Regions from separate parts of the Mesorhizobium sp. M0615 genome, predicted to be linked through region 3. Evidence: predicted binding sites of a transcription regulator. Region 3 holds the regulator's gene; each other region holds the start of a gene.

The links. The regulator LexA, encoded in region 3, represses DNA repair genes until DNA is damaged. The targets are predictions, from matches to a motif close to TGTTCNNNNTGTGTTCNG.
Region 1: the regulator LexA is predicted to act here: its motif matches at 1,243-1,260, upstream of NKI46_RS24555 (PA0069 family radical SAM protein).
Region 2: the regulator LexA is predicted to act here: its motif matches at 1,259-1,276, upstream of recA (recombinase RecA).

What each region holds. Positions count from the first base shown of each region.
Region 1 covers NZ_JAMYQI010000015.1:14,077-17,353, forward strand. The annotation lists gene NKI46_RS24555 (PA0069 family radical SAM protein) at 14-1,168, opposite strand; gene NKI46_RS24560 (glycosyltransferase) at 1,319-1,822, shown strand; gene NKI46_RS24565 (hypothetical protein) at 2,076-3,050, shown strand; gene NKI46_RS24570 (GFA family protein) at 3,040-3,277, opposite strand, start outside.
Region 2 covers NZ_JAMYQI010000011.1:280,304-283,580, forward strand. The annotation lists gene NKI46_RS21540 (pseudouridine-5'-phosphate glycosidase) at 1-38, opposite strand, end outside; gene NKI46_RS21545 (carbohydrate kinase family protein) at 109-1,053, opposite strand; gene recA (recombinase RecA) at 1,335-2,438, shown strand; gene alaS (alanine--tRNA ligase) at 2,710-3,277, shown strand, end outside.
Region 3 covers NZ_JAMYQI010000018.1:82,509-85,785, reverse strand. The annotation lists gene NKI46_RS26775 (ComEC/Rec2 family competence protein) at 1-1,184, shown strand, start outside; gene lexA (transcriptional repressor LexA) at 1,178-1,960, opposite strand; gene NKI46_RS26765 (GntR family transcriptional regulator) at 2,163-2,927, opposite strand; gene kynU (kynureninase) at 3,096-3,277, shown strand, end outside.

The DNA of each region.
Region 1 (3,277 bases), on a different contig from region 3:
GCAGGCGCTACTCTCAGAGCAGCATCAGCTGCTCGGTCGCCTTGGCGGCGGCGACAAACTGGTCGGTTCGGAGCGTGCGCCGCTCGGCGTTGAGGCCGAGCCGCTTGGCCGTGATCTCGAAGCGCCGGCCGATCTGCCAGGCATAGGGGCCGGCGCCTTTCATCCGCTTGCCCCATTCCGAATCATAGTCCTTGCCGTCGCGCATCGAACGGATCAGCGACATCACGTGCCGGTAGCGGTCGGGATAGTGGCGCAGCAGCCAGTCCTTGAAGATCGGCGCCACCTCGAGCGGCAGGCGCAGGATGACATAGCCGGCCTCGCGGGCGCCTGCGGCGCGTGCCGAATCGAGGATACGCTCCATCTCCTGGTCGGTCAGGCCGGGAATGATCGGCGCCACCATGACAGAGGCCGGGATGCCGGCATCGGAAAGCTGCCGGATTGCCTCAAGCCGCTTGGTCGGCGTCGACGCGCGTGGCTCCATGGTGCGCGCCAGCATGCGGTCCATCGTCGTCACCGACAACGCCACCTTGGCCAAGCCCCGTTCGGCCATGCGCGACAATATGTCGATGTCGCGCGTCACCAGATGGGATTTGGTGACGATGCCGACCGGATGGCCGCGCGCCTCCAGCACTTCGAGGATCTCGCGCATGATCCGGTATTGTTTCTCGATCGGCTGGTAGGGATCGGTGTTGGTGCCGATGGCGATGGTGCGCGGCTGATAGCCATCCTTCGACAGTTCCTTGTCGAGCAGCCGCGCCGCATCCGGCTTGGCAAACAGCTTCGCTTCGAAATCCAGCCCAGGCGACAGGCCCATGAAGGAATGCGTCGGCCGGGCGAAACAATAGACGCAGCCATGCTCGCAGCCGCGATAGGGGTTGATCGAGCGGTCGAAGGAAATGTCGGGCGATTCGTTGCGGGTGATGATGGTGCGCGGCTTCTCGACCTGCACTTCGGTCTTGAACGGCGGCAATTCCTCCAGCGAATTCCAGCCGTCGTCGAACACATGCCGGCTGACCGGCTCGAACCGGCCGGACGGGTTGATGCCAGCGGAACGGCCGCGGTTGCGATCCGGACGGACGCGCATGCCGCTCTGTTCGATCATCGCATTGGCCATCTCGGCTCGCCCTGCTCCGAAAGCAGCAATGTCCGCACGCACGATATGTTCCATTTTGGCCCTTTCCCAAGGACTGTCGGCTGGCTGTCGAATCGCTCTGTTCATGAAAATAATCCTATTTCGCTGATGAGAACAAAGCAAGAACTTTTTAGTTGGACCATGCAAAACTGGCGCTGCGCCGGGCTTTCCGCTATTCGGCTAAAAATGCTCAGCGTTCTCATCGAAACCCGGGATGACGAAGAAGGCCTTGCCCGCACGCTCGCCTCATTGATCGGCGGCGCGGTCGAGGGCGTGGTACGCGATGTCATCGTCTGCGACACCGGCTCGACCGACCAGACGCATCGGGTTGCCGATCATGCCGGCTGCCATTTCGTCGCCGGCGGCATCGGCGCGGGAATCAGGCAGGCGAAGGGTGACTGGCTGCTGTTTCTCGAGCCGGGCGCAAGGCTGGCCGACGGCTGGATCGACGACGTCGTCGCTCACACGGCGCGGCAAACCATGCCGGCGCGCTTTTCCCGTGCGCGCGGCAGCCGCACGCCGTTCCTGTCACGGGTGTTTTCGGGCAACCGGGCGCTGGCCGAAGGGCTGGTCATCAGCAAGCGCCAGGCCGCTGCCCTGTCGAAGAACGCGCACAGCGCCGAAGCCCTTGCGCGCGGTCTCGCCACCAGGCGGCTCGACGCCGAAATCTGGCTGGCGCCGAAGAAGTGATGTTTCTCCCTTCTCCCCGTTCCCAGGGAGAAGGGTGCCCGAAGGGCGGATGAGGGGCAGCGTCGGCGTCCCCCCGGAATTGACACTGTCCGCTGCGCCGTCCGGCTTTTTCGCCGCAAAAACCTATTGTGCATTGCACAAAAGCTGACGCGGGATTAGCATTCCGTTGATGCGGGATATCGGGTTTGGGTAGTGCCGGAGCGGTAAGCAAGCGCCGCGTCGTCGTTGCTGCCGTTCATATCTGAGGACCCCGATGAACCTTTCGTCCCCTGACAAATCCGGCGCCCCCAGTCTGGAGGCCATTGCCCGCAACGGCAGCCTGCTACGCCGCATCGCGGTGCGTATCCCGACCTATCTGTCCGACCTGCGCGAAAATCCCGCATGGCTGCCGATGTTCGTGCTTGCCCGCACCATGCCGGCGCGCAAACTGCACTGGCTTGGCGCCAAAGCCGCGCGCCCCGCGCAGAGTGCCGGAGCGACGATGTTCAGGGGCGTCGACCTCAAGTCGATCGTCGCGGCGCTGCGCGCCGATGGCCTGTTCTCCGGACTGGTCCTTCCGCAGGCAATCCACGAAGAGATCGCCAGCTTTGCTCAGAGCACGCCGTGCTTCGGCAATTTCGACCGCCGGCTCGAATTCATGCCCGGAGAACACGCAGAAGCCGAGAAGCGGTTCGGCCGCTCTTTGCTCAGCGGACACTATTTCGAGCGCATCCTCGGCTGCAAGGCGGCACTCGCCATCCAGAACGACCCGCTGCTGCTCGACATCGCCCAGCACTATCTGGGCGGGCAGGCAAAGCTGATCACCACGCGTGTCTGGTGGAGCTTTCCGACCGGCGAGGCTTCCGACGCCGACAAGAACCTTGCCTCGCTCGGCAAATATCATTTCGATCTCGACGACTGGCGGATGCTGAAATTCTTCTTCTATCTCAAGCCCTGCGATGCCGGCACCGGCCCGCATGTCTATGTCAAAGGCAGCCACAACAGGCGCAGCCTCAAGCACCAGTTGACGCTGCTGGTCGGCCATCCGGCGCAAGACGTGCTCAAGGTCTATGGCGACGACAGCCCGGTCACGCTGACCGGCGAGGCCGGCCTCGGCTTCGTCGAGGACCCGTTCGGCTTCCACATGGGCACCGTGCCGTCCACCACGCCACGGCTGATGATGGAGGTCGGCTTCGGCGTCTCGCCGCCCTCGCGCCGCCGCTTCCACGGCGAACCGGTCATCCGCTGAGGCCGGAGCGGATCTCGACCGGCATCCAGCGCGCTTGCCGCCGGGCAATGCGACCCTCTTTGTTCTCGGCATCATAGTCCATCGGGACCGGCTCGCGGTTGAACCGCGGCCGGTCATCCAGCGCATTGACGATGACGATCGCTCTCGGTTCGCCGTCGGTGGTCACAGCAGCGACATAGACGCCGCAGTCCCGGCAGATGAGATAATCGGCGGTGCGCAATCCGAAC
Region 2 (3,277 bases), on a different contig from region 3:
TGGATGTCGATGAAGGGTCGGGCGCTTTGCGGTGTCATGATGGTCTCCAATCCGGAGATCCGCGCGTCCGCTTGGACGTCGCGCTCCGGCAGTGGCAATTGGCCGCCCTCATGCCATTTCCTGCGCGTCGGGCACAAGAGCCAGTGCCTCAGTGAAGGTCGCAATCGTGAAGGCCGGAACCGCGTCGGCGCTTTCAATGGCCAGCGTGGCGGCGGCAACGCCCTCGCGCAATGCCTGGCGCAGGGGCAGGCCGCGCAGCAGGGCAGCGATGGTGGCGCCGGCCAGCGCGTCGCCGGCGCCGGTGACGTCGGCGACTTTTCTCGGCGCCGGCGGCAGGATAGAGAAGGCGCCGGCTTCGTCGAATCCCAGCACCGGGCCATCGCCCGCCGTCACCACGCCACTGGTGAGGCCGCTGCAGCGCAGTCCGTCGACGATCTCGCGCTCCGCGGCATTGGCATCGACGCCGGCCAGCACCATGGCCTCGCGCCGGTTCATGAAGACCTGCGCGAGTTCCTTCAGCACCGGTATCAGCCGCACCACCTTGGCCGGCGAAATGGCAATGGCGAACACCGGCTTGCCGGCGGCGAGCCCCACCAGCCGCTCCAGCGCCGTTGATGGCAGATTGGCGTCGCAGAGCACCGCATCGGCCTCGGCGACCACCTCGCGCACCTTGGAGCGGCGGATCTGCTTGGGGAACGCCAAATCGTAGAGCGCCATATCGGCAAAGCCGGTGATCAGCTCGCCGTCGCGATCGATCAGCGCCGTGTAGCTCGGCGTCGTGCGGTCGAGGAAAACCGCCGACAGGTCGGCAATGCCGGAGTCGGCGATGGCGCGCGCAACCGTCTCGGCCGAGGCATCGCCGCCGCGCACCGACAAAAGCGAGGCCGAGACGCCGCGCCGCACCAGGCTGCGCAGCGCGTTGAAGACGCCGCCGCCGACATCCTCGCGCATCGTGCCGGGGTTGGACGCCGCGGGCACGTACGTGCCCGACACCTGGCCGCGGCGATCGATATGGGCGCCGCCCACCGCCAGTATCTTTGCTGATTTCACCATGCCGGCGATATGACCTTTGTTATTCGAGCCGCACAAGCGCTACGCTGTGCGGCGGAGCTTCGCAGGCAAGCCGGCGATTCGGCCGATCGAAACAGCCGGCGCGTCTGGCCCAATGGTGATACATCCGGAAACGAAACCATGAGACAAAAAAAGAACAGATCCGGATAAAGATTGCTTTTCAGATATTTGACCCCTCTTGCCAAACGAGAACAAAAGTAGTACAAAATGGGCAGGGATTACGGATTGTCCGGCCTTCATTGACGACCAAGGGGTGATGTATCATGGCTCAGAATTCTTTGCGGCTTGTAGAGGACAAAGCGGTGGACAAATCAAAGGCTCTGGACGCGGCGCTGTCGCAAATCGAGCGCGCCTTCGGCAAGGGCTCGATCATGCGGCTTGGCGCCAACGAGCAGGTCGTCGAGATCGAAACCGTGCCGACCGGATCGCTGGGCCTCGACATCGCGCTTGGCGTCGGCGGCCTGCCGCGCGGCCGCATCGTCGAGATCTACGGGCCGGAAAGCTCGGGCAAGACGACACTGGCGCTGCACACAGTTGCCGAAGCCCAGAAGAAAGGCGGTATCTGCGCCTTCGTCGATGCCGAGCACGCACTCGATCCGGTCTATGCCCGCAAGCTCGGCGTCGATCTGGAAAACCTCTTGATCTCGCAGCCGGACACCGGCGAGCAGGCGCTGGAAATATGCGACACGCTGGTGCGTTCAGGCGCCATCGACGTGCTGGTCGTCGATTCGGTGGCGGCGCTGACGCCGCGCGCCGAAATCGAAGGCGAGATGGGCGATTCGCTGCCCGGTCTCCAGGCGCGTCTGATGAGCCAGGCGCTGCGCAAGCTGACCGCCTCGATCTCGCGCTCCAACACCATGGTCATCTTCATCAACCAGATCCGCATGAAGATCGGCGTGATGTTCGGTTCGCCCGAGACCACGACCGGCGGCAACGCGCTGAAATTCTACGCTTCGGTGCGCCTCGACATCCGCCGCATCGGCTCGGTCAAGGACCGCGACGAGGTCGTCGGCAACCAGACCCGCGTCAAAGTGGTCAAGAACAAGCTGGCGCCGCCCTTCAAGGTGGTCGAGTTCGACATCATGTATGGCGAGGGCGTCTCCAAGACCGGCGAACTGGTCGATCTCGGCGTCAAGGCCGGCGTGGTCGAGAAGTCCGGCGCCTGGTTCTCCTACAATTCGCAGCGTCTCGGCCAAGGTCGCGAAAACGCCAAACTGTTCCTGCGCGACAATCCCGACACGGCGCGTGAGATCGAACTTGCGCTGCGGCAGAATGCCGGGCTGATCGCCGAGAAGTTTCTTGAAAATGGCGGCCCCGAGCGCGGCGAAAGCGACGACGGCTTCGAGGAAGAATCCGGCGCCATGTAGGGTACGGCCAGAGTTCGGCCATAAATCCGGTCTATTACCCGATGCTTAAGTAACCGAGTTCTTTAGTATTGCGTTTCAAACCGCCGGCCTTCGCGCCGGCGGTTTTCGTTTTTGGGCAGCGTGAAGCCGGCTTGGCAGTTGCCGGATTGGCCCAATTCCGTGTTTCTGGACAGGGTAGGGCGTGCCCGCTAAAAGGCCAAGGCGATTTTCTAAAAACCAGAGACCAGTGTCCGCCGGCCGTGCCGGCGGTTTTCGCGAAAAGGCAGCACTCATGAGTGGCGTGAACGAGATCCGGTCGACATTCCTCGACTATTTCCGCAAGGAGGGCCACGAGGTCGTGGCCTCGAGCCCGCTGGTGCCGCGCAACGACCCGACGCTGATGTTCACCAATGCCGGCATGGTGCAGTTCAAGAACGTCTTCACCGGCCTGGAGAAGCGGTCCTATTCGCGCGCCACCACCGCGCAGAAAAGCGTGCGCGCCGGCGGCAAGCACAACGACCTCGACAATGTCGGCTACACCGCGCGCCATCTGACCTTCTTCGAAATGCTCGGCAATTTCTCCTTCGGCGACTATTTCAAGGAGCGCGCCATCGAACTGGCCTGGAACCTGATCACCAAGGAGTTCGGGCTGAACAAGGACAAGCTGCTGGTCACCGTCTATCACACCGATGACGAGGCGGCCGGCTTCTGGAAGAAGATCGCCGGTTTCTCCGATGACCGCATCATCCGCATCCCGACCTCCGACAATTTCTGGGCTATGGGCGACACCGGACCGTGCGGGCCGTGCTCGGAAATCTTCATCGACCGTGGCGAGCACATCTGGGGCGGCCCTCCCGGCA
Region 3 (3,277 bases):
ATCTGGCGATCTCCGCCATTGCCGTCATCCTGGTGTCGCCGCACGAGGTGGTCGGTCCCAGCTTCCAGATGTCGTTTGCCGCCACAGCCGCCCTTGTCGGCGCCTATGCCGGCTGGGCCGATTACCGCGCCGACAAGGTGAGAACGCCGCTGGCAAAGCGCTCCTTCGTCGGCTTCCTGTCGCGAAAATTCGCGCTGGCCATGGGCGGCCTCGCCATGACCTCGATCATCGCCGGCAGTGCAACCTTGCTGTTCGCCATCTGGCATTTTCAGCGTGTGTCGCCGCTCAGCCTGATCGCCAATCTGGCCGTGATGCCGATTGTTTCGTTGATCGTCATGCCCTTTGCCGTGCTCAGCGCACTGGCGATGCCGTTCGGCGCCGACGGGCCGTTCCTCTATGTGATGGGCAAGGGTCTGATGGCGATGATCGCTATATCGGCCTGGATTTCCGAGCGCTCGCCGGTCGACGCCGTCGGGCTGATCTCCATCCGCTCGGTGCTGTTGGTGGCGGTCGCCCTCGTCATCGCCACCATGGCCACCACCTGGCTCAGGCTGGCGGCCGTGCCTTTCGCGCTGGCCGGCCTGTTGACGGTGCCGCAGGTGCTTACGCCCGACGTGCTCATATCCGAGGACGCACATCTGGTGGCCATGCCGATAGGTGGCGGCGAACTCGCCCTCAACCGCGAACGCTCCAACGAATTCACCACGGACAATTGGAAACGGGCGCTGCGGGCCGAAACCATTATCCCGCCCGAGATTTTCGAGGCAACAGATACGCGGTTCGATCTCGATCCGCTCGATCTGCCGCCCGGGTCGCCCTTCTATTGCATGGGCGATCTCTGTATCGCCCGACACCCTTCCGGAGCCATTGTAGCCCTTGCCAAAGACCGCAAGACGGCGCGGCCGGCCTGTGCCTTCGCTAGCCTGATCGTCATCGATGACGCCACGGCCTACAATCCGTGCCGCGACCCGCTGGTGCTGGTCGTGACGAAGAAACAGCTGGCCCGCGACGGCAGCGCCGCCGTCTTCTTCGATCCGCAATCGGCAGCTGCAGCGCCAACCATCCGCTTCGCCGTCGACAAGCCGTATCGCCCCTGGCACGAGCAGCGCCGCTTCTCCCGCGAAGCGCGCGGCCTGCCGCCTTACAACCAGCGTGAAAAGTACAAACCCAAGCCGGCTCAGTAGCGCCGGATCAATCCGACAAGCTTGCCCTGCACCTTCACCCTGTCCGGTCCAAAAATGCGGGTCTCGTAGGCCGGGTTGGCGGCTTCCAGGGCGATCGAGGCGCCCTTGCGGCGGAAGCGTTTCAGGGTCGCTTCCTCATCGTCGACCAACGCCACCACGATCTCGCCGGGGCTGGCTGTGTCGGCATTGCGGATGATGACCGTGTCGCCATCGAAAATGCCGGCCTCGATCATCGAATCGCCCTTGACCTCGAGCGCGTAGTGTTCGCCGCCCATGATCATGTCGGGCGGCACCGAGATCGAATGGGTCTGATGCTGGATGGCGTCGATCGGCACGCCGGCGGCGATGCGTCCCATCACCGGGATTGAAATCGAGGAAACGGCATCGTCATTGCCGGCAGACATCGAACGCGACGGCGAGCCCGGCTTGATCTGGCGGCCGAGACCGCCTTGGCCCATCCCGCCTTGTCCCTGGCCGCCTTGCCCTTGGCCGGCTTGACCAAGACTGCCCTGAATGACGCTCGGCGAAAACTTCCTCGCCGCGTTGAGGCCTGGTGCGATCGAGTCGGGTAGCCGCAGCACTTCCAGCGCGCGCGCCCGGTTCGGCAGCCGGCGAATGAAACCGCGCTCCTCAAGCGCTGTGATCAGTCGGTGGATGCCGGACTTGGAGGCGAGGTCGAGCGCTTCCTTCATCTCGTCGAAGGACGGCGGGATTCCGCTCTCCTTCAGGCGTTCATGGATGAACATCAGAAGCTCATGTTGTTTGCGCGTCAGCATCGCGGCCCCCAAGGGTTCTGAAACCAGAATCGGAAAAAACAAACCCAGAACAAACACTATCTGTTCCAGTTGTGTTCCGCAACCTTTTAAAGTTTAATGAATGTGTTGACGTTTTGTTCAGCGTAACGTTCGGCGCTGCGAGCGCCGCCTGCCCATTTGCCGGCAACGGGGTGAAACGAAGACAAAGTGCCTGCGTCGTCGGCTATGATCGCCGCTTCCTTTTCGGACGGGGCTGCGCAGCATCCGCGCCGGGTTCGCTCTGGGCATAGACCTGCAGCGTGTAGCCGATGTGAGCGGTCATCAGAGTTTTCGCACGTTCGACGTCGCGATCGAGGGCCGCTTCCATCAGGGCGGTATGGTGTTCGATCGCCACGGCGTCGCGCAGGGCCGCCACGGCCTTCCGGTGTCCATCCGTGCGGCCGGCGGCGGCGCGCAGCGTCGGGGCCAGACCCAGAAAGCGGTGATGGCGATGCAATTGGTCGGAAATCGTCGCATTGAACTGCTGCAGCCAGCTGGATGTCGCGGCACTGAGCAGCGCCGCATGGAAGGCATCGTGTTTTTCGTACCACGCGTCGACCGCATCATCCGATGGATCGTCGAGAACAGACCCGCACCGTGAGAGACGATAGTGGGCGGCAACGACCGCGTCTTCCCACTCACGGTCGCCTTTCTCGATCGATTCCACCAGCAGGGGCAGTTCGACCACCAGCCGCGCACGCGCCAGATCCTCGAGCTCCGCCCGAGAGACAGAAGCGACCGCAAACCCGCGGTTGCTGATGGCGGTCACAAGCCGTTCCGCCTCCAGCCGCGACAGCGCCTCGCGCAACGGCGTCCAGCCGATGCCGTAGGTGTTGCGCAGCGTGCTCAGCTTCAACGGCGCCGCGGGCGCCAGCCGGGTCGCAAGAATATCGCGCCTGAGCACGCGATAGGCCGCTTCCGTCTTCGAGGTCTGCTCGTCATCCAACATCGTGATCCATCAGACATAAATGCTCGGCTGATCATTATATATCAAAGCCTTTCAACGGAAGAATTATATATAATGTTTGACAGCTCAAGGGGCGACCACTCAAGATCGCCGGCATGTTTCGGCGGCAGGCTCCGCCGCGCGCGTTTGTCCATGGAGGGGCGCCGGATCATGAGCACGACACCCGATCTCGCTACAATCGAAGCAATGGATGCCGCCGATCCGCTGCGCTCCATGCGTGAACGCTTTGTCTTACCGCAAGGCGTAATTTATCTCGACGGCAATTCGCTGGGTGCCGCGTCACCAGCCGTCTTCAGCGAATTGCAGCAGGCCGCCACGCAGGAATGGGCGCA